DNA from 3 places in the Bradyrhizobium commune genome. Region 3 is predicted to be linked to each of the others. Evidence: predicted binding sites of a transcription regulator. Region 3 holds the regulator's gene; each other region holds the start of a gene.

Region 1 (7,177 bases), 3.4 Mb from region 3:
ATCAACCAGGTCGGCATGCACAAGCGCGCGGAGATCGACGTCAAGTCCTTCGCCAAGACGATGGAGAGCCAGCCGCTCGCGGTGATTCCGTTCGATTCAAAACTGTTCTCGGCCGCGGCCAATAACGGCCAGATGATCGCGGAAATCTCCAAGAGCCACCGCACCACCGAGCTGTTCCAGAACATGGCGAACCGTCTCGCCGGACGCGGCGAGGTGAAGAAGCCGAAGCGTTCGCTGCTCGGGCCGCTGCTGAAGAAGCTGAAGGGCAGGCCGGGACGCGGATCCGCACCGCACCGCAAGGCGTCGTAACATAGCGTTTTCGAGCGAAGTGGATACCGGTTCGCGTCAAGAAAACGCGTCAAAAAAAGAAGGGCGGATTACTTGTCCGCCCGCTACTGCTTCTTCGCCAGCAGCTGCCGCAGCGCCGTGACCTTGGCCGCGGCCTGGTCCGGCGGCAAATCTGCCTTCACGAGGATTTCAGCCTCGGCCTCGCGGCCCTGCAATCCCAGCACGAGCGCGAGATTGGCACGGACCCGCGCATCGTTCTGATTGCGCTGATAGGCGCGGCCGAGCACCTGTTCGGCCTTCGGCAGATTGTTTTGCAGCACATAGGACAGGCCGAGATTAGACAGCACGGTCGGCTCGTCGGGCACGATCTTCAGTGCCGTGGCATAATATTGCTGCGCTTCCTCGTTGCGGCCGAGCTGGTCGAGCGCCGCACCCTGCGCCGACAGGATGCGCCAGTCGGGATCCTCGGGCGTATGCGCGCGGCTCAGCACGTCGAAGGCCTGCTGGAAATTGCCGTTGTCGGCGAGCGCACGGCCGTAGCCGGCAAGCAGCGCCCTGTTGCTGGGATGGGCAAGCACGGCCTGCTCCATCACCGCGACCGCCTGGGCGCGCTGGCCGGTGTCGCGCAGCGCCTTGCCATAGTCGAGCGCGACATTGGGATCGCCGGGCTTGGCGCGATACCGCTCGCGCAGCGCATCCATGTCCGGCTTCGCGTCGGCTTTGGCGGCCGGCTCCGACTTGACGCCGAGCGCGCCGGTCACGTCCTCCAGGCTCGTGGTCTGGCAACCGCCGAGGACGAGCACCAGGAGCGCGGGGAACAGCAATCTTGCCCGGGGGGAGGCAAGGGACGAACGCTTGGACATACTCTGATCACCGCCGGCGGACTGATCAGAGATGCTTTGCCGATTAACGCTAAAGTCCGGTTAAGGAATCGCGCCGCTCGGGACTAGTCGGTGAATTCCGCACCGAATTCGCAGCCGATGCGCCAGCGCAGGCGGCACTGGCGGGAATAATCCGGCGCGAAGATGATGGTGAATTGCGGAGGCACTTCCAGAAACTCCGCCACCACCTTCACACCCCCGTCCGAGATATCCGTGATCGTGCAGTCCCGCGGCAGCGAGCCCGCGCCAAAATGAATCTTGGCGAGCCGCGTGCACACCCGTCGTTCGCTTCTGCGGCGATTTGCAAGCATTTGAATTGTTCACCCGTTAGATCACGGCCCATCCCGCAGCCCTAGGAGTAGCGGACATTCGTTGGAATGTGCTGAGGACAGCCGCTCGCATTCGAGGCGTAGTCGACGCTTAGTGTCTTCGTCCCGTTTACGGGTCGTTAGGGAATCCGGCCCCTCCGCTCTCGTTCCCGTATTGTTCTTGTCAGGGCCGTCGGCGTCTGCTACCCTCGATTGTGCGAGGGGGCAGCATGGTTCAGCGGGTTTCGACAGTCGCCTTTGAGGGGATCGAGGCCCGCGCGGTCGACGTGCAGGTACAGGTCGCGCCAGGCCTGCCGGCCTTTGCCATCGTCGGCCTGCCGGACAAGGCGGTATCGGAGGCGCGGGAGCGGGTGCGCTCGGCGCTGATCGCCTCGGGGCTGGCGCTGCCGGCGCGGCGGATCATCGTCAATCTGGCGCCGGCGGACCTGCCCAAGGAAGGCAGCCATTACGATTTGCCGATCGCGCTCGGGCTGATGGCGGCGATCGGCGCGATCCCGCCGGATGCGCTGACCGGCTTCACCGTGCTTGGCGAGCTCGGCCTCGACGGCTCGATCGCACCTGTCGCCGGCGTTCTTCCCGCCGCGATCGGCGCCAATGTGCGCGAGGAAGGCCTGATCTGCCCGGCGGCCTGCGGCTCGGAAGCAGCCTGGGCCAGCCCGGACATCCAGATCATCGCCGCGCGCTCGCTGATCCAGATCGCCAACCATTTCAAGGGCACGCAAGTGCTGTCGCGGCCAGTGCCGAAGGTGCATGAGGCCGCGGCCTCCCCGCTCGATTTGCGCGACATCAAGGGCCAGGAGAGCGCCAAGCGGGCGCTGGAGATCGCGGCCGCCGGCGGACATCACCTCCTGATGATCGGCGCGCCCGGCGCCGGCAAATCGATGCTGGCGGCGCGACTGCCTTCGATCCTGCCGCCGCTGTCGCCGGGCGAGCTGCTCGAGGTCTCCATGATCGCCTCCGTCGCCGGCGAGATCGAGGGCGGCGCGCTGACGTCGAAGCGACCGTTCCGTTCGCCACATCATTCAGCAAGCATGGCAGCACTGACCGGCGGCGGCGCGCGCGCAAGACCCGGCGAGATCTCGCTGGCGCATCAGGGCGTGTTGTTCCTCGACGAGCTGCCGGAGTTCGACCCGCGCGTGCTGGATTCGCTGCGCCAACCCCTGGAGAACGGCGAGGTCTCGGTCTCCCGCGCCAACCATCGCGTGACCTATCCGGCGCGCTTCATGCTGGTCGCGGCGATGAATCCCTGCCGCTGCGGCAATGCGTTCGAGCCCGGCTATGCCTGCAAGCGCGGTCGCATCGATCGCTGCACCGGCGACTATCAGGCGCGCATCTCCGGCCCGCTGATGGATCGCATCGATCTGCGCATCGAGGTGCCGGCGGTGACCGCGGCCGATCTGATCCTGCCGCCGCCCGCGGAAGGCTCGGCCGAAGTCGCCGCGCGTGTGGCGGCTGCGCGCGACATCCAGCTCGCGCGTTACGCCGATGTCGGCCTGCCGCATGTCCGCACCAATGCCGAGGCGCCGGCCTCCGTGCTGGAAGACATCGCCAAGCCCGATGCGCAGGGCCAAAAGCTGCTGCGCGATGCCGCCGAGACCATGCGGCTGTCGGCGCGCGGCTATCACCGCGTGTTGCGGGTGGCACGCACGCTCGCCGACCTCGACGGCACTGAGAAGATCGGCCGGCTGCATCTCGCCGAGGCGCTGTCCTACCGCGCACTCGCGGAGGATGTACGCCAGCTGGCGTAAGGGCTTCGCGCGTCAACCCGGCGGTAAGGAGTTTCCTTTACCCTCTGCAAACCATAAGGCCCAACAGTTCCCATCTGGGCCCGGCGAGTAGAGTGTCATGTTGCGTTTCAAGATCCTGGCCTCGGTTGTTCCCCTGTTGGCAGCTGCGGTGTTCGCCCGCAGCGAGATCGGATCGGTGTCGCATCCCTGCATCGCCATCGGCGAGACCTCGGTCGAGCTGACATCCCTGTTCTGGACCGCCGGCGTCCAAGTCGCCTTCACCGACGATCCCGCACTGGCCAATGTGCGGGTCCAGATCACCGACGATGCAGACGCGGCCGACTTCGCCGTCGTGGACGACGGTCTCGGTTCGGAACCGGACTCCTGCCAGGCCAATCCGTCGACCCGTCTTGTCACGATTGCCGCGCAGCCGGTGGACGGCGGTCCGGTCATCTACCTCTCCACCGACGGCCCGGCCGACTACCGCGTCTATGTCCGCTCGAAGACGCTCTCGCAGCAAGAGGCCGCAGCCCTGATCGTCGGCGCTCATGGCGGCCACCGCCCGTCCCCTCTCCAGGCCGCCTCGCTCTGAAGCGTTAACACCTCGTCAACCCTGTTTGGAGGCGGCGCCTGCGCCTCAAGCTGTTCGCAAGGTCGGCGAGACATCGTCGCGCGCGGCGGCAGTGGGGTTTCGGACAAGAGTCGGGGTCGGTGCGATGGGTGGGACGTTCCGGATCAAGGTGCGCATGCGCCGCTTCAGGCGCCGCCACCCCAGGATCGCCTTTGCGATCCGCTCGTTCATGATCTTCTCGGCGACGTTCGGCGGCGCCTACGGCTTCGTCTCCGGCAGCCGCTCGGAAAATTCCGGCTACGATCCCAACACCTTTGCGATCGGCGCGAGCTTCCTGTTCGCGCTCGCCTGCCTCGGCCTCGCCACGCTCAGCATGCGGCTGCGCTTCGTCAACAAGCGGCTGCGCACGCTCGCCGCGCACAACGAAGCCCTGATCGACCGCAATTGGGAACTGAAGGAAGCCGAAGAGCGCGCCCGCAGCCTCTTCGAGTCGCAAGGCGATCTCATCGTGCTGCGCGACCATCAGGGCCGCATCACCTTCGCCAACGACGCCTATTGCGCGCTGTCCGGACAGGCGCGCAACGCGCTGGTCGGTACGCGGTTTGACTTCGACGTGCTGGAGCAGGGCGACAGCGCGCGCGAGAGCAACGGCACGCGCATCCACGACCAGCGTATCACCACGCAGCTCGGCGCGCGCTGGATCGCCTGGCGCGAAGGCTTCGTGCGGCTCGATGCCGGCCAGCCCGCCGAATTGCAGAGCGTCGGACGCGACGTCACCGACCGCACCGAGACCGAGCGCGCGCTGGCCGACGCGCGCGACCAGGCCGATGCCGCCAACCGCGCCAAGTCGCGCTTCCTCGCGATGGCCTCGCATGAGATCCGTAACCCCCTGAACGGCATCATCGGCATGGGCGGGCTGCTGCTCGACACCACACTGACGCCGGAGCAGGCGACCTATGCGAAGGCGGTGAAAACCTCCGGCGAAGCGCTGATGGCGCTGATCGAGGAGCTCTTGGACTATTCCAAGATCGAAGCCGGCAAGCTCGATCTCGAGCAGCGCCCCTTTGCGCTCTCGACCCTGATCGAAGAAATCACCGAACTGCTGGCACCTCGCGCACAAGCCAAAAACCTCGAGATCGCGGCTTACGTCGACGAGCGGCTTCCGCTGGAAGTCGTGGGCGACGCGGCACGGCTGCGTCAGGTGCTGCTCAACCTCGCCGGCAACGCCATCAAATTCACCGCGACCGGCGGCGTCGCGCTGATCGTCGAGCCCGGCATCTGGCCGAACGAGATCAGCTTTCTGGTGCGCGACACCGGCATCGGCATCGCGCCCGAAGCGCAGCAACGCATCTTCCGTGAGTTCGAGCAGGCCGACGAGCGCGTCGCCCGCACCTATGGCGGCACCGGGCTTGGCCTCGCCATCAGCGAACGCATCGTCAAGCGCATGGGCGGCCGCATCACGCTTACGAGCGAAGTCGGCAAGGGCTCGACCTTCGAGGTCGCGATTCCGCTGGCGCCGTCGCAAGGGAATGCCGGGCACACGACGTTCCCGAGCCCCGACCTCACCGGCAAGCCGATCCTCCTGATTGTCGAGGGCATCGAGGGCTCGCTGATCGCGCGGCGGCTCGAGCGCTGGGGTGGCCAGACCTGCATGGTTTCGGATGCGGCCGCTGCCGAAGCGCTGCTGCCGGAGCGCGCGTGGCATGCGGTGCTGGTCGACCGCACGCTCGGCGCTGCCATGGCCGACCGCCTCGGGGAGCTCGCTCGCCCACACGCGACGCAGCGGCTGGTGCTGCTGACGTCGGGCTCGCGCCACGAAAACTTCTCGCCGGCCTTCACCGGTTTCCTGATGAAGCCGCTGCGCGCGGCCTCGCTCGCCGCGCGTCTCGCATTGACACCGGAAGTCGCCTCGCCCGATCTCGCGCCGGAGCCGCCGGTGGAAGCCAAGGCACCGGCGGCAAAAGGCCTGTCGATCCTCGTCGCCGAAGACAACGAGATCAACGCGCTCCTGATGCGGTCGCTGCTGACCAAGCTCGGCCACCGTGTCGTCATCGCCGTTCACGGCGAAGCCGCGCTGGAATCCTGGCTCGCCGCCAGCTCTGCCGGCACGCCTTACGATCTGGTTCTGATGGACATCCAGATGCCGCAGCTCGACGGCATCGAGGCCACAAAACGCATCCGCGCGCATGAGTCCGCCACCGGCGGCCACCATACCCCGATCCTGGCACTCACCGCCAACACGCTGGTAGAAGATCGCTACGCCTGTTTCGAGGCGGGCATGAATGGATTCTTGATCAAGCCGCTCGATCGCGACAAGCTCGACGAGGCGCTGGCGGGGCTCGCGGCGGCGCGGCAGCTGGCGGTGTAACGACAAGCGACGGTGCCGTAGGGTGGGTTAGCCCTGCAGATGCGCGAAGCGCATCTGCTCGGCGTAACCCACCTCTTCTGCTTACGCGGAAAGAGAGATGGTGGGTTACGCCTACGGCTAACCCACCCTACAAAGCTACAGCCTTCGCAGCGCCACGCTCTCCACCACGTGATCCGCGCCCTTCTTCAGGATCAGCGTCGCGCGGGGCCGCGTCGGCAGGATGTTGTCCTCGAGATTGGCGAGGTTGGTGCGCTCCCAGATCGCGGTGGCGGTGGCAGTGGCCTCCTCGTCCGAGAGCAGCGCGTAGCGGTTGAAGTAGGATTTTGGATTGGTGAATGCGGTGTCGCGCAGCGCCAGGAAGCGCTTGATATACCAGCGCCGCAGCGCCGCTTCATCCGCGTCGATATAGACCGAGAAGTCGAAGAAGTCGGAAACAACGGGCACCGCCTTGCCGTCGCGCGGCAGCTTGCCGGTCTGCAGGACGTTGACGCCCTCGACGATGAGAATGTCGGGCTGGTCGACCTCGGCCCATTGGTTCGGCACGATGTCGTAGGTCAGATGCGAGTATACCGGCGCACGCACGTGGCGGCGTCCGGACTTGATGTCGGACAGGAAGTTCAGCAGCAGCGGCAGGTCGTAGCTTTCGGGAAAGCCCTTCTTCTGCATGATGCCCTGCCGGTCGAGCACGGCGTTGGGATAGAGAAAACCGTCGGTGGTGATCAGCTCGACCTTCGGCCGCGGCGACCACCGCGCCAGCAGCGCCTGGAGCACACGAGCGGTGGTGGACTTCCCGACCGCGACCGAACCGGCGACGCCGATGATGTAGGGCACCTTGCGATCGCGGATGTCGAGGAACTGGCGTTCCGCATAATACAGGCGCTGCATTGCATCGACATAGATCGAGAGCAGGCGCGACAGCGGAAGATAAATGTCCTCGACTTCCTGCAAGTCGAGGCGATCGTGCAGCGAACGCAGCCGGTCGAACTCGCCCGGCTCCAGCGTCATCGGCGTAT
Region 2 (7,177 bases), 2.1 Mb from region 3:
ACATTGCCGAGCGAGCCGATATAGCAGTGATGGTTGTCCATCAGCGGCGGCATCATGAAGCCCGGCAGCTTGATCGCGCCGCCGGCCGTCATCCAGTAGAAGCGGTCGTCCTTGACCTGCGTCTTCAGCGGACAATCGGAATCCTCGCGCCAGTCCGGGATCAGCTTGTCGAGCCCGGCCGGGTCGATCACCGCGCCGGAGAGGATGTGCGCACCGACCTCGGAGCCCTTCTCCACCACGACGACGTTGAGATCGGCATTGATCTGCTTCAGCCGGATCGCGGCCGACAGGCCCGAGGGGCCGGCGCCGACGATGACGACGTCGAATTCCATGGATTCGCGCGGGGGAAGTTCTTCGGTGCTCATCTGATCTCAGCCCTTGAGACGGTTCCTTGTCATTTGCGCCCCCTTGTTTCCGATTTTTCCGGATAGGACAACCACGGAAATGCGTTCCGCTGGGATGCAAGGGGCCTTAAGATGAACTAATAGATTGACGTTCCAAATGATCCCCGAGCCCGCACCCACCGTCCAAGAGCTGCTCGCCTTCTATCTGGAGGCGGGTGTCGACTGCGCGCTCGCAGAGGAGCCGATAGACCGCCTGGCGGAAATGGATGCTCCGCCGCCGGCCCCCCGTGCCCCGCCACCGATCGAGGCACCGCGGCCCGTCGCCGCGCCCGCGGTGATGCGCGGCGAGACCGCACCGGCGCCGGACGTCGCGATCGCCTCGGCGCGCGAGGCCGCGCGCACCGCACCGACGCTCGAGGCCCTGCGCGAACTGATGCAAGGCTTCGAGGGCTGCGCGCTGAAACACACCGCGACGCGGCTGGTGTTCGCCGACGGCAATCCGCAGGCGCGCATCATGTTCGTCGGCGAGGCGCCGGGTCGCGATGAGGACATCGAGGGGCTGCCGTTCGTCGGGCGCAGCGGCAAGCTGCTCGATCTGATGATCGGCGCGATCGGCCTCAACCGCACCACCGCCTATATCACCAATGTCATTCCCTGGCGGCCGCCCGGCAACCGCACGCCGACGCCGCAGGAGACGCAAATCTGCCTGCCCTTCATCCAGCGCCATATCGAGCTGGTGAATCCCGACGTGCTGGTGACGCTCGGCAATCCCTCGACGCAGACCCTGCTCTCGACCCGCGAAGGCATCATGCGCACGCGCGGGCGCTGGTTCGATTACGATACGGGTCGCCGCAGCATCCGCGCACTGCCGACGTTCCATCCGGCCTATCTGCTGCGCTCACCGTCGTACAAGCGGCTGGCGTGGCTGGATCTGCGGTCGATCGCGAAGGTGCTGGCGGGATAGGACGTCCGCCTACGTCCCCTTCGGCCGCACGATGGCCCAGCCGATGCGCAGGAGCGGCTGGCGTCCGGTCACCAGCCATTCGAAGGCGCGCGGCACTTCCGGCACGATGTCCGGGAAGCGCTTCAGGATGTCGGGCGGCGGGGTGCCCGCGGTGTCGGAGGCACGCCAGACCACCACGCCGCCGGTCTCGTTGAACTTGGCTTGATTCATCCATGGCGTGCGCGCGGGCTCGGCGTCGATGAAGAGATGCGGCCGGCCGGAATGCAATGCGATCAAGCTCGCAAGCTGGGTCTCGCCGGCGACCGCCCGCAGGCGGTGATTGGTGCGGCGGGCGAAGCTGTCGTCGAAGAAGTCGGAGATCGCGTGCGCAGGCATCGAGGTCGCGATCTCGCCGGTGCCGCTCCAGGGCAGGAACAGAACCGCCAGCACGACGCCGGCCGCCGGCGCCACCACGGCGGCGGCCCACACCACGCGCAGCATCCGGCCTCGCCGCATCGCGATGAGATCGCCGGCCGCTACGACCACGGCAAGCCCGGACATCACCAGCACGACGCCGGCGCCGCCGACGACGGCATCGAACCCGAACAGGCCGGAGATCAGGACGGCGCCGAGCGCCGGCGCCAGCGCAAAGAAATAGACGAAGTTTTGCGCCAGCGGCTCGACCGGCGGCCGGTAGATGATCGGCGCGTCATCGCTCTTGCCGGCGAACAGGCCGGTGTTAAGGAAGGTCAGCACCGGGATCGCGGCCGCGCCAAGCATGAGCCCGCCGAGCAGCCAGCCTGCGTGAAAGGCGCGGGCGTTCAGCTCCGCGAGCTGCGGCAAGGCCGGCGGCACCAGCGTCTCGGCGCGCATCAGCCAGACCGCATAGGGCAGCGCCAGCACGGCGACGACGATCAGCGCGAACAGCGGATCGAGCGCGCGCAGCGTCCTTCGACCGCCGGCGGTTGCAAGCGCGAAGACGACGAGCAGCACGAGGAGAAAGATCGCCGCAGGCGTGGTCAGCAGCAACAGGCCCGCCTCGATCGACCAGGCGAACCAGGCATTGCCGCGGCGCTGGCCGATGATCTGCCAGGAATGCAGCAGAAGCAGCGCCCAGAGCGGCCGTGCCAGCACCAGCGGGCCGAAGTCGAGCGCGGGCGAGGAGAAGGCCAGCACCGTCATGGTCAGCAGCACGGCCAGCACCGCCTGCTGGGCGCCGACCACGGCACGGGACAAATGATAGAGCGTGATGAAGGTCGCGATCTCGCAGAGCTCGGCGAGCAGATAGACGCCGAACACGTGGCCACCGACAGCGCGATAGGCGATGTCGGCGAGCCAGATCGGCAAGGGCGGGCCGAGATCGGTGCCGACCTGATATTCGCGGCCGAACGCCAGCAGGGTCGCGAGGTTGCCGGGCGGGCTGCGGTAGAACAGCAGCGCCACGAACAGCCACATCGCCGCCTGCAACAGCACCGCGATCCACACGATCAGCCGCGGCCGGGCGCGAATGAGCTCGATGACCAGGGAGGTAAACCGCATGCAACGCCCGCAAGATGCAGCCAACCCGTCCAGCCGGCCCTATTCGCTCAGGAGTGTTTTGATAAAGGGCGTCGTGCGTCGTGGCAACGACAGTCTGCGCTAGGGGCCCGCCGAAGCTTCGATTTCGACAGCCGCTTCCACGCTGACCTCGACGTCCGTTGCCGAAAACAAGTCTGGCACCGGCTCGACGGTCCAGGGCATGTGCTTGGCGCGTGCCGCCGCGACCGGAGCGAAAAAGCTGCGGTGGTGGATGGTGGGGCCGAGGCGGTTCAGCGCGTCGAGATGCTCGGGCACGCCATAGCCCTTGTGCTGCTCGAAGCCGTAGCCGGGGCAATCCTGCGCCAGCGCGCACATCAGCCGGTCGCGCGTCACCTTGGCGACGATGGAGGCTGCGGCAATCGACAGCACGATGCCGTCGCCGCCGATCACGGCCTCGCAGTCGCAAGCCGTATCGAGCCGGTCGCGGCCGTCGACGAAGACATGGCGCGGCGTCTCGGGCAGCGCGACCACGGCACGCTTCAGCGCCCACAGCGAGGCACGGAGGATGTTGTCGCGGTCGATGCGGGCGATTGAGGCGACGGCGACCGAGACCTGCGCGGTGGCGCAGATCCTGTCGAACAGTCTTTCGCGCTCCTCCGCGGTCAGCCGCTTGGAATCGTCGATGCCGCGCGGAATGCGGTCGGGATCGAGAATCACCGCGGCCGCCACCACGGGACCTGCGAGCGGCCCGCGGCCGGCCTCGTCGCAGCCCGCGACCGGCCAGATGCCGCGCTTGATCAGCGCGCGCTCGCGGCGAAAGCTCGCCTTCGCGGGCGTGGCCTTCTTGGCAACGTCCTCGGTCGGCTTTTTGACGGACTTGTCCCGAATCATGGCCGGGATCGTGCGCAAGCAGCTCCGCTCGCGCAACCGGGAACCCAGCACAATTCCCGTTATTCAAACTCAGAACAGGCTGAGCTGATCGCCGGCCGGCTTGGGCCTGGCAAAATGATCGGTCGTCAGCTTCGCGCGGCGCTTGTTGAGGCCGAGCCTGTCGCAGGCGATCTCGAAGCGGCGGCCGATGGTCCAGGCCATCGGTCCGGTGCCCTTCATCCGCTCGCCCCATTTCGCATCGTAGTCGCGGCCGCCGCGCATGTCGCGGATCAGGGTGAAGACGTGGCGATAGCGGTCCGGATAGTTCGCCATCAGCCATTCGCGGAAGAGATCGCGGACCTCCAGCGGCAGCCGCAGCAGCACGTAGGAGGCCTCCTTGACGCCGGCATGGGCGGCCGCATCGAGAATGCGCTCGATCTCGGAATCGTTCAGCGCGGGGATCACCGGCGCGACCATCACGGTGGTCGGAATGCCGGCGTCCGAGAGCTGCTTCAGCGCCTCCAGCCGCTTCGGCGGCGTGGACGCGCGCGGCTCCATGGTGCGCGCCAGTTTCGGATCGAGCGAGGTGACCGAGATCGCGACCTTGGCGAGGTTGCGCTTGGCCATGCGCGACAGAATGTCGATGTCGCGCACCACCAGCGCCGATTTGGTCACGATGCCGACGGGATGGCCGGCACGCTCCAGCACCTCCAGAATGCCGCGCATGATCTTGCGCTCGCGCTCGATCGGCTGATAGGGATCGGTGTTGGTGCCGATCGCGATCATCCGCGGCTCATAGCCTGCGGCCGCGAGCTCCTTTTCGAGCAGCGAAGGCGCCTCGGGCTTGACGAACAGTTTCGACTCGAAGTCAAGCCCCGGCGACAGGCCGAGATAGGCGTGCGTCGGCCGCGCGAAGCAATAGACGCAGCCATGCTCGCAGCCGCGATAGGGGTTGATCGAGCGATCGAAGCCGATGTCAGGGGATTCGTTGCGGGTGATCACCTTGCGCGCGGTGTCGACCGCGACGGTGGTCTTGAACGGCGGCAGGTCGTCCAGACTTTGCCAGCCGTCGTCGAAGGCGACGCGCGCCTCGGCCTCATAACGGCCGCTGGCATTGGACTGGGCGCCCCGCCCTCGCCTGCGCTGGCGGTCGATGGCGACCGCCAGTTCGGGAAAGTCGGCGGGCATAGCGGAAGGCGCACCCGCCGGCTCGGAGGGCGCCGTGACCGGCGGGTGCTTGAGAACGCGAGAGGATGCTGGACTCATGAAGCCAAGATAGCACGCACACAGAACAAATCAAGAACACAAACAAAAAACGCGAAAACAACCCCATGCACAGTAGCGCTGCCCAAACTTCGCGCGCGCACCTTTGACCTCCCGCAACATCGCGTGGCCGCGATCCCGTTTGATGGCGAGCAGGATCAATTTTGGGATCGATCTCCCCGGAACAAGGTTGATCACGATCGCTGGGTGGAGGTCTCCATGAGTATGACAAATCAACAACAATCGACCCCAGCGAGCAGAGAACTCGATCTCCTGGACCGCTACTGGCGCGCCGCCAACTACCTCTCCGTCGGGCAGATCTATCTGCTCGACAACCCGCTGCTGCGCGAGCCGTTGCGGCCCGACCACATCAAGCCGCGCCTGCTCGGCCATTGGGGCACGACGCCCGGGCTGAACTTCATCTACGCCCATCTCAACCGCGTCATCCGCGCACTGGATCTCAGCATGCTCTATGTCTGCGGTCCCGGCCATGGCGGCCCGGGCATGGTCGCCAACACCTATCTGGAAGGCAGCTACAGCGAGATCTATCCGGATATCGGGCGCGATACGGACGGATTGCGAAAACTGTTCAGGCAGTTCTCCTTCCCCGGTGGCATTCCGAGCCACGCTGCGCCGGAAACGCCCGGCTCGATCCACGAGGGCGGCGAGCTCGGCTACGCGCTGGTGCATGCCTATGGTGCCGCGCTCGACAATCCCGATTTGATCGTCGCCTGCGTCGTCGGCGACGGCGAGGCCGAGACTGGCCCGCTCGCGGCCTCCTGGCACTCCAACAAGTTCCTCAACCCGGCCCATGACGGCGCGGTGCTGCCGATCCTGCATCTCAACGGCTACAAGATCGCAAATCCGACCGTGCTCGGGCGAATGCCCGACAGCGATATCCGCGATCTCTTCCGCGGGCTCGGCCACGAGCCGCTATTCGTCGAAGGCGACGATCCCAAGCTGATGCACCAGGCCATGGCCGATGCGCTCGATGTCGCAATCGCCAGCATCCACTCGATCCAGCGCTACGCCCGCGACGGACGCAACAGCGTCGAACGGCCGCGTTGGCCGATGATCGTGCTGCGCAGCCCGAAGGGCTGGACCGGCCCCAAGGAAGTCGATGGCAAGAAGGTCGAAGGTTTTTGGCGTGCGCACCAGGTGCCGGTTGCGAGCTGCCGCGAAAATCCCGCGCATCTGAAGATTCTCGAAGACTGGATGCGCAGCTACGAGCCCGAGGAGCTTTTCGATGCCAATGGCGCGCTGATTACCGAGCTTCAGGCACTCGCGCCCGAAGGCAACCGCCGCATGGGCGCCAATCCGCACGCCAATGGCGGCCTGTTGAAGAAGGAGCTGAAGCTGCCGGACTTCCGCAGTTTTGCGCTCGACGTGCCGCAGCCCGGCGCCGTCACCGGAGAAGCGACCCGCGAGCTCGGCAAATTCCTGCGCGACGTCATCCGCCTCAACGCACAAGAGCGCAACTTCCGCATCATGGGGCCGGACGAGACGGCGTCAAACCGGCTCGATGCCGTGTTCGAGGTCACCGAACGAGCCTGGATGGAGCCGATCGAATCCTACGACGTGCACCTCGCCCAGGATGGCCGCGTGATGGAAGTCCTGAGCGAGCATCTCTGCCAGGGCTGGCTCGAAGGCTATCTGCTCACGGGACGACACGGCTTCTTCTCCTGCTACGAGGCCTTCATCCACATCGTGGATTCCATGTTCAACCAGCACGCCAAATGGCTGAAGGTGACACGGCACCTCGCCTGGCGGCGCCCGATCGCCTCGCTCAATTATCTCCTGACCTCGCATGTCTGGCGGCAGGACCATAACGGCTTCAGCCATCAGGATCCCGGCTTCGTCGATCTCGTCGCCAACAAGAAGGCCGACATCGTCCGCATCTATTTCCCGCCGGATGCCAACACGCTGCTGTGGATCGCCGACCATTGCCTCCGGACCTACGACCGCATCAACGTCATCGTCGCCGGCAAGCAGCCGGCGCCGCAATGGCTGTCGATGCAGGACGCCGCCACGCATTGCGATGCCGGCATCGGCATCTGGACATGGGCTGGCAACGAGGACGCGGGCCACGAGCCTGACGTCGTGATGGCCTGCGCCGGCGACGTGCCGACCCTGGAAGCGCTCGCCGCCGTCGATCTCCTGCGCAAGGCGCTGCCGGATTTGAAGATCCGCGTCGTCAATGTTGTCGACCTGATGACGCTGCAACCCAAGGAGCAGCATC
Region 3 (7,177 bases):
ACGAGGAGGGTCAGACACACTCCGGTGAGTGCGCCGAGGGGAAAAAGCAGGGATTTCCGCATGGATTGATTGGCCTTTTCGCTTTGTTGCTTGGCGGCTGAGGGCGCCATGCAAATGGCGATCCAATCCGCTTCTCACAATACCATTCTGGTTTCTTCAAGGCCGGCCTGCCACGCCGGCGGGTAGTCTCACAAAAATCCCTTCGTTCGGACCTAAACTTTTGGCAACGTTCACGGACCGCCTCGCTCGGGGCGAGAATCGGTCGGCCGGCCCACGCCTCGCAGCTATGCGATTTTAGGATGGTTTTGGAGGGCCGGACGCGATAGGCGATCAGATAAGGCTTCAAATTCTCGGGAGGATAACAATGAACGAAGCGCCCCGCATCCGGCCGGACAGGAACGTCGAACTCGGCGCCAGCAACGAGCCGTTCCAGAATCTGCACGAATTCATCAAGAAGGCGCGCGCCAACCTCAACCAGAACGCCTGGGACTATATCGTCGGCGCCGCCGAGACCGAGACCACGATGCGCCGTAACCGCATGGCGCTGGACGAGATCGCGTTTCGCCCGCGCGTGCTGCGGGACGTGCACAGGGTCGACGGCTCGGTCGAGCGGTTCGGCCGCACGATGCGCCTGCCGGTGGTGCTGGCCCCGGTCGGGGCGCTGGAGGTCTTCGATCCACATGGCGCGGCGAGTGTCGTCCGTGGCGCCGGCGCCTTTGGTGCGGCGCACATGCTGAGCTCGGTGACCGAGCCGGGGCTCGAGAAGACCGCGGAAGCCGCCCCCGATGCGCTGCGCCTGTTCCAGCTTTATGTCCGTGGCGACGACGCTTTCGTCGCCGATGTCGTCGCCCGCGCCGTGAAGAACAATTATGCCGCCTTCTGCCTGACCGTCGATACCGCCCATTACAGCCGTCGCGAGCGTGACATCGCCAAGCGCTACGTTCGCGAGAGCCGGCTGCGCGCCACCGGCGGCGACTTCCAGAAGGGCCTGGAGTGGCGGACGGTGAAGATGATCAAGGACAAGTTCGATATCCCGCTGATCCTTAAAGGCATCGCCACCGCCGAGGACGCCCAGATCGCGGTCGATCATGGCGTCGAATGGATCTACGTCTCCAACCATGGCGGCCGCCAGCTCGATCACGGCCGCGGTGCCATGCATGTGCTGCCCGAGATCGTCGAGGCGGTGAAGGGCCGCGCCAAGATCATGGTCGATGGCGGCATCTGCCGCGGCACCGACGTCGTCAAGGCGATCGCCGCAGGCGCCGACCTCGTCGGCATCGGCCGGCTGCAATGCTGGGCGCTGGCTGCGGCTGGAGAAGCCGGCGTGACGCGGATGCTGGAGCTGCTGGAGGACGAGGTGCTGCGCTGCCTTGGCCTGCTGGGCGCAACTTCGTTTGCCGAGGTCAACAAATCCTGCCTGCATCCGGCAACCGCCACCAACGCGCCGAGCGTGTTCAGCGCGTTCCCGCTTTACGATCACGAGCCCTATCGGTACTGACCTGAAAGGATGCAATGACCTCGCTCTCTCCCGGCAGCGCCGACGCGCTTCTGTTCGATCTCGGGCGTGTCGTGCTCGACATCGATTTCTCCAAGGCGATCGCGTGCTGGGCGGGATATGCGGGCCTCAAGCCCGAAGCCATCGTCGCGCGCTATGTGCGCGACGAGGCCTACCGGCTGCATGAGATGGGCAAGATCAGCGACGCCGACTATTTCGCCTCGCTGCGCTCATCGCTCGGGATCGGCATTTCGGACGCGCAGTTCCTGGAGGGCTGGAACGCGATCTTCGCCGGCGAGATGCCCGACATCGCGGAACTGCTGCCCCGCGCGGCGAAGCGGATGCCGCTCTACGCCTTCTCCAACACCAACCGCCCGCACGTCGACTACTTCTCCAAGGAATATGCCGATCTGCTCGGCCATTTCCGCGAGCTGTATCTGTCGTCCAGTATCGGCTTGCGCAAACCGGATGCGGAAGCGTTCGACCATGTGGTTGCCGCGATGGGCGTGCCGGCGAACCGCATCGTGTTCTTCGACGACCTCGCCGAGAATATCGAAGGCGCCCGCGCCCGCGGACTGACCGCAGTGCATGTGATCTCGCCCCACGATGTCGGCCATGCGCTGAAGGCGCTCGGGATCTAACCACCCGGTTCGCGGAACATTTTCATTCCGGGAATGAGGAACCAAAACACTTTGTGCATTTTCATACAGAGTTCCGGGAACGGAATGCCCTGTTCCGGACTCTAAGAGTCCGTTGGGTAATCTACATCGGACGTATCAAAGTGTTGGGCAAAACCTACCTCACCAGGCAGGCCTCCCTGCTGGTCAAATTCGCCAAAACCACCTCGGATTCCGAGCTTTCCGCCAAGCTGATGAGCAAGGCGGCCGACTTGAAATCGCAGGCCGATCCGATGCCCGACAGGGATCAGGGTCCCAGGGCGCCCGATGTCGCGGAAGACGGAGCCCCGAAAAGCGGAAATCCGATAACGCCCTCGTGATGCCCCGCGCCGTTAGTCCTCTGCAGGTTCCGCGCCAGCCTTCAGCCGGGCACTCGGCTGCTTCTCGGCCGATGGTGGCGGCGCGAACGATGTCGGCGACTGTGTAGGCACGGGCCCGCAGCCGGTAGCACCGGTGCCGAGATTGGCGGATAATCCGAACAGCCGCCACTGGCCGCTCACGGGTGCCAACAGCAATTCGAAATTGACTTGGGGAAATTGACCTGGGTCGGCACTGACGGAAAGACTCCTGCCGGCGGCCGCCCCTTTTGCCTCAGCCCCTCCGCTCAGCTAGAACCTTGCCGACCAAGTTTCTTCGATTTGTAGCGGGAGTTCACCGTGGCCCTCATGCCGGTTTCCGATGCGCTTGCTGCCGTGCTCGCGGGCGCGGAGCCATTGCCTGAGGAGACGATCGCGCTCGACGATGCCTTTCATCGCGTGCTTGCGCGCGATGTTGCTTCAAAGCGCACGCAGCCGCCGCAGGCGATGTCGGCGATGGACGGCTATGCCGTGCGTGCAAGCGATGCGGCAGCGATCGATTCGCAGCTCACCGTGATCGGAGAGGTCGCGGCTGGCCGGCCGTTCGCGGGAACCGTCCGCGCCGGCGAAGCGGTGCGGATCTTCACCGGCGGCGTCGTTCCCGATGGTACCGACGCTGTCGTGATCCAGGAGGACACCGTCACTGACGGCAAACGCATCACGGTCAAGGAGGCCGCCGTCACCGGGCGGCACATCCGCCCCGCCGGAATCGACTTTCGCGAGGGCGACGTGCTGTTGCGCAAGGGCGCCCGGTTGACCGAGCGCGATCTCGCGCTCGCCGCCGGCATGAATCATCCAAACCTCGCTGTCCGCCGCCAGCCGAAGGTCGCGATCCTCGCGACCGGCGACGAGCTGGTGCGGCCGGGCACCACGCCCGGCCCCGGCCAGATCGTCTATTCCAATGGCTACGCCCTGCACGCGCTCGCCCGCCGCGAGGGTGCCGACACCGTCGACCTCGGGGTCGCCGCCGACACCCTGGAGGCGACCACCGCCGGCATCCGCCGCGCGCGCGAGAGCGGCGCCGACATCCTGATCACCACGGGTGGCGCTTCCGTCGGCGACCACGATCTGGTCCAGCACGCGCTCAAGGCCGAGGGCGTCGCAATGGCGTTCTGGAAGATCGCGATGCGGCCGGGCAAGCCGATGATGCACGGCCGGCTCGGCGCGATGCGCGTGATCGGCCTGCCCGGCAATCCCGTGTCGTCCTACGTTTGCGGTTTCCTGTTCATGGTGCCGCTGATTCGCGCGCTGTCGGGCCGCTCCGTGATTCACCACCGCCGCGAGCACGCCGTGCTCGGCCGCGATGTCGGCGCCAATGACCAGCGCGAGGATTATCTCCGCGCGCGTCTGGTAGAGCGTGACGACGGCACGCTGATCGCCCTCCCCGTCGATCATCAGGATTCCTCGCTGCTGGCGAATCTCGCTGCGGCACAGGCACTTCTCGTGCGCGCGCCATTCGCGCCGAAAGCCGAGGCAGGCTCGCCTTGCGCGATACTGCGCCTGCCGCTCTGAAAGCCCGCGCCACACGCGATCCGCCAACTTTGCGGCGTTCACGCTAAATTAAGCAGTTGCGGAACACATATCGAACATATAGTGTCCGTTCATGATTTGTTTCGAGCATCTAGCGGCTTAATGCCGAACTGAACGTCTCGGAATCGAACGACATCAACCGGGGGATTTTGGTCGAGATGCTAACGCGCAAACAATACGAGCTTCTGCGGTTCATCAGCGAGCGGCTGAAGGAAAGCGGCGTGCCGCCCTCCTTCGACGAGATGAAGGACGCGCTCGACCTGCGCTCCAAATCGGGTATCCACCGCCTCATCACCGCGCTCGAGGAGCGCGGCTTCATCCGGCGCCTGCCCAACCGCGCCCGCGCCATCGAGGTGATCAAGCTGCCCGAGCTCCAGGCCGCCGCCGGTAGCCGCCGCGGCTTCACGCCGAGCGTGATCGAGGGCAACCTCGGCAAGGTGCGCACGACCTCCAGCCCGCCGGCAGACGACGGCGAGCGTCCCGTTGCGGTCCCCGTGATGGGCCGCATCGCGGCCGGCACGCCGATCGAGGCGTTGCAGACCCGCAGCCACACCATCAGCGTGCCGCCGGACATGCTCGGCTCGGGCGAGCATTACGCGCTCGAGGTGCGCGGCGATTCCATGGTCGAGGCCGGCATCCTCGACGGCGACATGGCGCTGATCCAGCGCAACGAGACTGCCGACACCGGTGACATCGTGGTGGCGCTGATCGACGACGAGGAAGCAACCCTGAAGCGCTTCCGCCGCCGTGGCGCTTCGATTGCGCTCGAGCCCGCCAACGCCGCCTATGAGGTCCGCATCCTGCCGCCCAACCGCGTGAAGATTCAGGGCAAGCTCATCGGGCTTTACCGCAAATACTGAGAATGCTGCGGTTGGCAACTGCGCATTAACGATTGGAGCGGACGATTGTCCGCTTCGGCTGGATAGTCTTTCTGGTTTTGCACAGATTATCCGGCCACCCCTTCAGCGCTACATCCCCGGCACACCGCACGAAGCACTCCTTGCTTCGCGGATTTGAAAGGCCGAGGAGACAACCATGCGCAAGATCGTTCTGAGCACAGTCACGATGGCGTTGATCGCAGCATCGGCGCCGCAAGTTTTCGCCGCCCAGTCGCAGCGCCATGCCCGCAAGGCACCGGAGACGACGACCAGCGAACAATTCCGCAATGCCCGCAATGCGGTCGAGCAACCGTCGCAGCCTGCCTGGCAATATTCGGGCTGGTCGGCGCCCGCTGGCCGCTAACTTACTCGCATCGCAGAATGCAGGTGAACAGGCTTTGTTCCTCGCGGATTCGAAAAAGATAATGTGATCGGAGCTTGCGGACCCGCAGCCGCAGATTCGCCCACAACCAAGCAGACGCTTGCAGGCTTCCACTCTGATAGGGGCCTGCGCCTCAGAAGAGGCGCGGGTGCTCTATCCTGATTGAGGAGCACCCCGATGTGTGACTACAGCCTGCACGCCGTCGCGACGCGGCCCGCCCAGATCGGCGAGACGATCGTCACGACAACCTTCCGCGGCACCTCGACGCGCGGCTTCGCTTCCGAAGCCGACATGTCCGTCGCGGTCTGCCTGCTGCCGGGAACGGAGCTCGCCTTCGCCGACAACGTCCGCTACGACAATCGCTGGATCTGGACGCGCACCATCAACTCCCGCGTCGGCAAGTTCGGCAGGATCGATCCGCACATTCCCGATCGCCATCACGATGCGATCGAATTCCCCGACGGCAAGTACGTGCTCGTGACACAGCTCGTCGAAGGTCAGCGCGCAACCGTGCTGCAATTGCCGGTGACCCAGCCGGTCGGCGAGCGTGAGCACGTGCCGCAGACCATCGCCGACAGGCAACCGATCATCACCCGCCTGCCGATCGGCTGAGAAGATTTCAGTCTTCGGCCTGCAGGTCGGACTCCGATGGCGTTGCGTCCTTGGAGCGCGGAGCCGCCGACCGTGGCATGAGGGTCAGTTCGGAATCCCCATCGCCGGCCGCCGCCGGCGACCAGGGACGGTCTGTGCCCCTCGCCTTCACAGCCTGAACCGCAAAGCCGTCGCCGCGCCGCGTCAGCGCCAATGCGCCTTGCCGTGCAAGATGCGGCCGGTCGACCACCATGGCTGCGCAATCCGGCGGCGCGGGCCGGGTAGTCACCACCAGCGCGGCGCGGCTGCAATCATCGGTCAGCGCGTCAATGCGCAGCGCCAATGCGACCATACGCCCATCGGCAAGCGGCGTTACGCAGCCGGACTCGTCGCAGGACACGCCGTCGGCCAGCGAAGCACTGCCGGCATCACGCGGATCGGCATCGGCCGCGAGCCACTCCTTCAGCAGAAAGCTGTCCTTGCTGGCCCTGATCAAATGCAGCTGCCCATCCTTGCCCCGCACCGCCACGCTCGAGCCGTCGCCGGCGATCAGAATGTCGGGTTGCCGGACGGACAGTCCCCAGACGATCGCGGCCGCCAGCACGAGCGCGCCGGACCAGCGCAAGGGCGTGCGCAGCAGGCCCATCAGGACGAGGCCGAGGCTCGCGGCGACCAGCGGCCCGGTGCCGAAGGCACCGACGTGGCCGACCGCGCCGGGCAGCGCGGCCACCCAGCGCGTGACGGCGATCATCCAGTCGATGCCGATCCCCATCAGCCACCAGAACACGCCGTCGAGGCCGAAGGGGGCGGCCAGCAATCCCAACAGCCCCGCCGGCATCACCAGCGCCGAGACCACCGGCATCGCGCCGAGATTGGCGAGCACGCCGTAGGGCGTGATGCGATGGAAGTGGAAGGCGGCATAGGGCGTGGTCGCGAGCCCCGCGATCATGGAGGCCATGAACAGCATCGCGATCTCGCGACCGCCCCACAGCGCGATCCGTGCGGTCGCGGAATGATCGGGCGAGGCAAACAGGTTCGGCATGCCGATCTGCACCAGCGCCACGAGCCCGAGGGTCGCCGCGAACGACATCTGGAAGCTCGGATGGACCAGCGCCTCCGGCGCGACCGCCAGCACGATCAGGGCAGCCACCGCGAGCGTGCGGAACGTGATGGCGCGGCGATCGACCATCACCGCGATCAGCACCACCGCGGTCATGAAGAACGATCTCTGCGTAGCGACCTCCGCACCGGAGAGCAGCAGGTAGAAC

What was found. The regulator LexA, encoded in region 3, represses DNA repair genes until DNA is damaged. The targets are predictions, from matches to a motif close to TGTTCNNNNTGTGTTCNG.
Region 1: a site for LexA is predicted at 1,643-1,660, ahead of IC761_RS00900 (YifB family Mg chelatase-like AAA ATPase). Genes of this name have one in related genera too.
Region 2: a site for LexA is predicted at 4,963-4,980, ahead of IC761_RS26685 (PA0069 family radical SAM protein). Genes of this name have one in related genera too.

The regions. Positions count from the first base shown of each region.
Region 1 covers NZ_CP061379.1:194,184-201,360, forward strand. The annotation lists gene IC761_RS00885 (CpaE/TadZ family protein) at 1-309, shown strand, start outside; gene IC761_RS00890 (tetratricopeptide repeat protein) at 393-1,151, opposite strand; gene IC761_RS00895 (PilZ domain-containing protein) at 1,235-1,480, opposite strand; gene IC761_RS00900 (YifB family Mg chelatase-like AAA ATPase) at 1,708-3,246, shown strand; gene IC761_RS00905 (hypothetical protein) at 3,344-3,817, shown strand; gene IC761_RS00910 (ATP-binding protein) at 3,942-6,164, shown strand; gene coaA (type I pantothenate kinase) at 6,300-7,177, opposite strand, start outside.
Region 2 covers NZ_CP061379.1:5,667,813-5,674,989, forward strand. The annotation lists gene IC761_RS26665 (electron transfer flavoprotein-ubiquinone oxidoreductase) at 1-365, opposite strand, end outside; gene IC761_RS26670 (uracil-DNA glycosylase) at 502-1,308, shown strand; gene IC761_RS26675 (glycosyltransferase family 39 protein) at 1,318-2,826, opposite strand; gene rnhB (ribonuclease HII) at 2,926-3,696, opposite strand; gene IC761_RS26685 (PA0069 family radical SAM protein) at 3,766-4,941, opposite strand; gene IC761_RS26690 (phosphoketolase family protein) at 5,164-7,177, shown strand, end outside.
Region 3 covers NZ_CP061379.1:3,603,633-3,610,809, reverse strand. The annotation lists gene IC761_RS16990 (S41 family peptidase) at 1-62, opposite strand, end outside; gene IC761_RS16985 (alpha-hydroxy acid oxidase) at 365-1,498, shown strand; gene IC761_RS16980 (HAD-IA family hydrolase) at 1,513-2,136, shown strand; gene IC761_RS16975 (hypothetical protein) at 2,277-2,492, shown strand; gene IC761_RS16970 (molybdopterin molybdotransferase MoeA) at 2,829-4,040, shown strand; gene lexA (transcriptional repressor LexA) at 4,217-4,918, shown strand; gene IC761_RS16960 (hypothetical protein) at 5,094-5,300, shown strand; gene IC761_RS16955 (hypothetical protein) at 5,496-5,930, shown strand; gene IC761_RS16950 (ComEC/Rec2 family competence protein) at 5,938-7,177, opposite strand, start outside.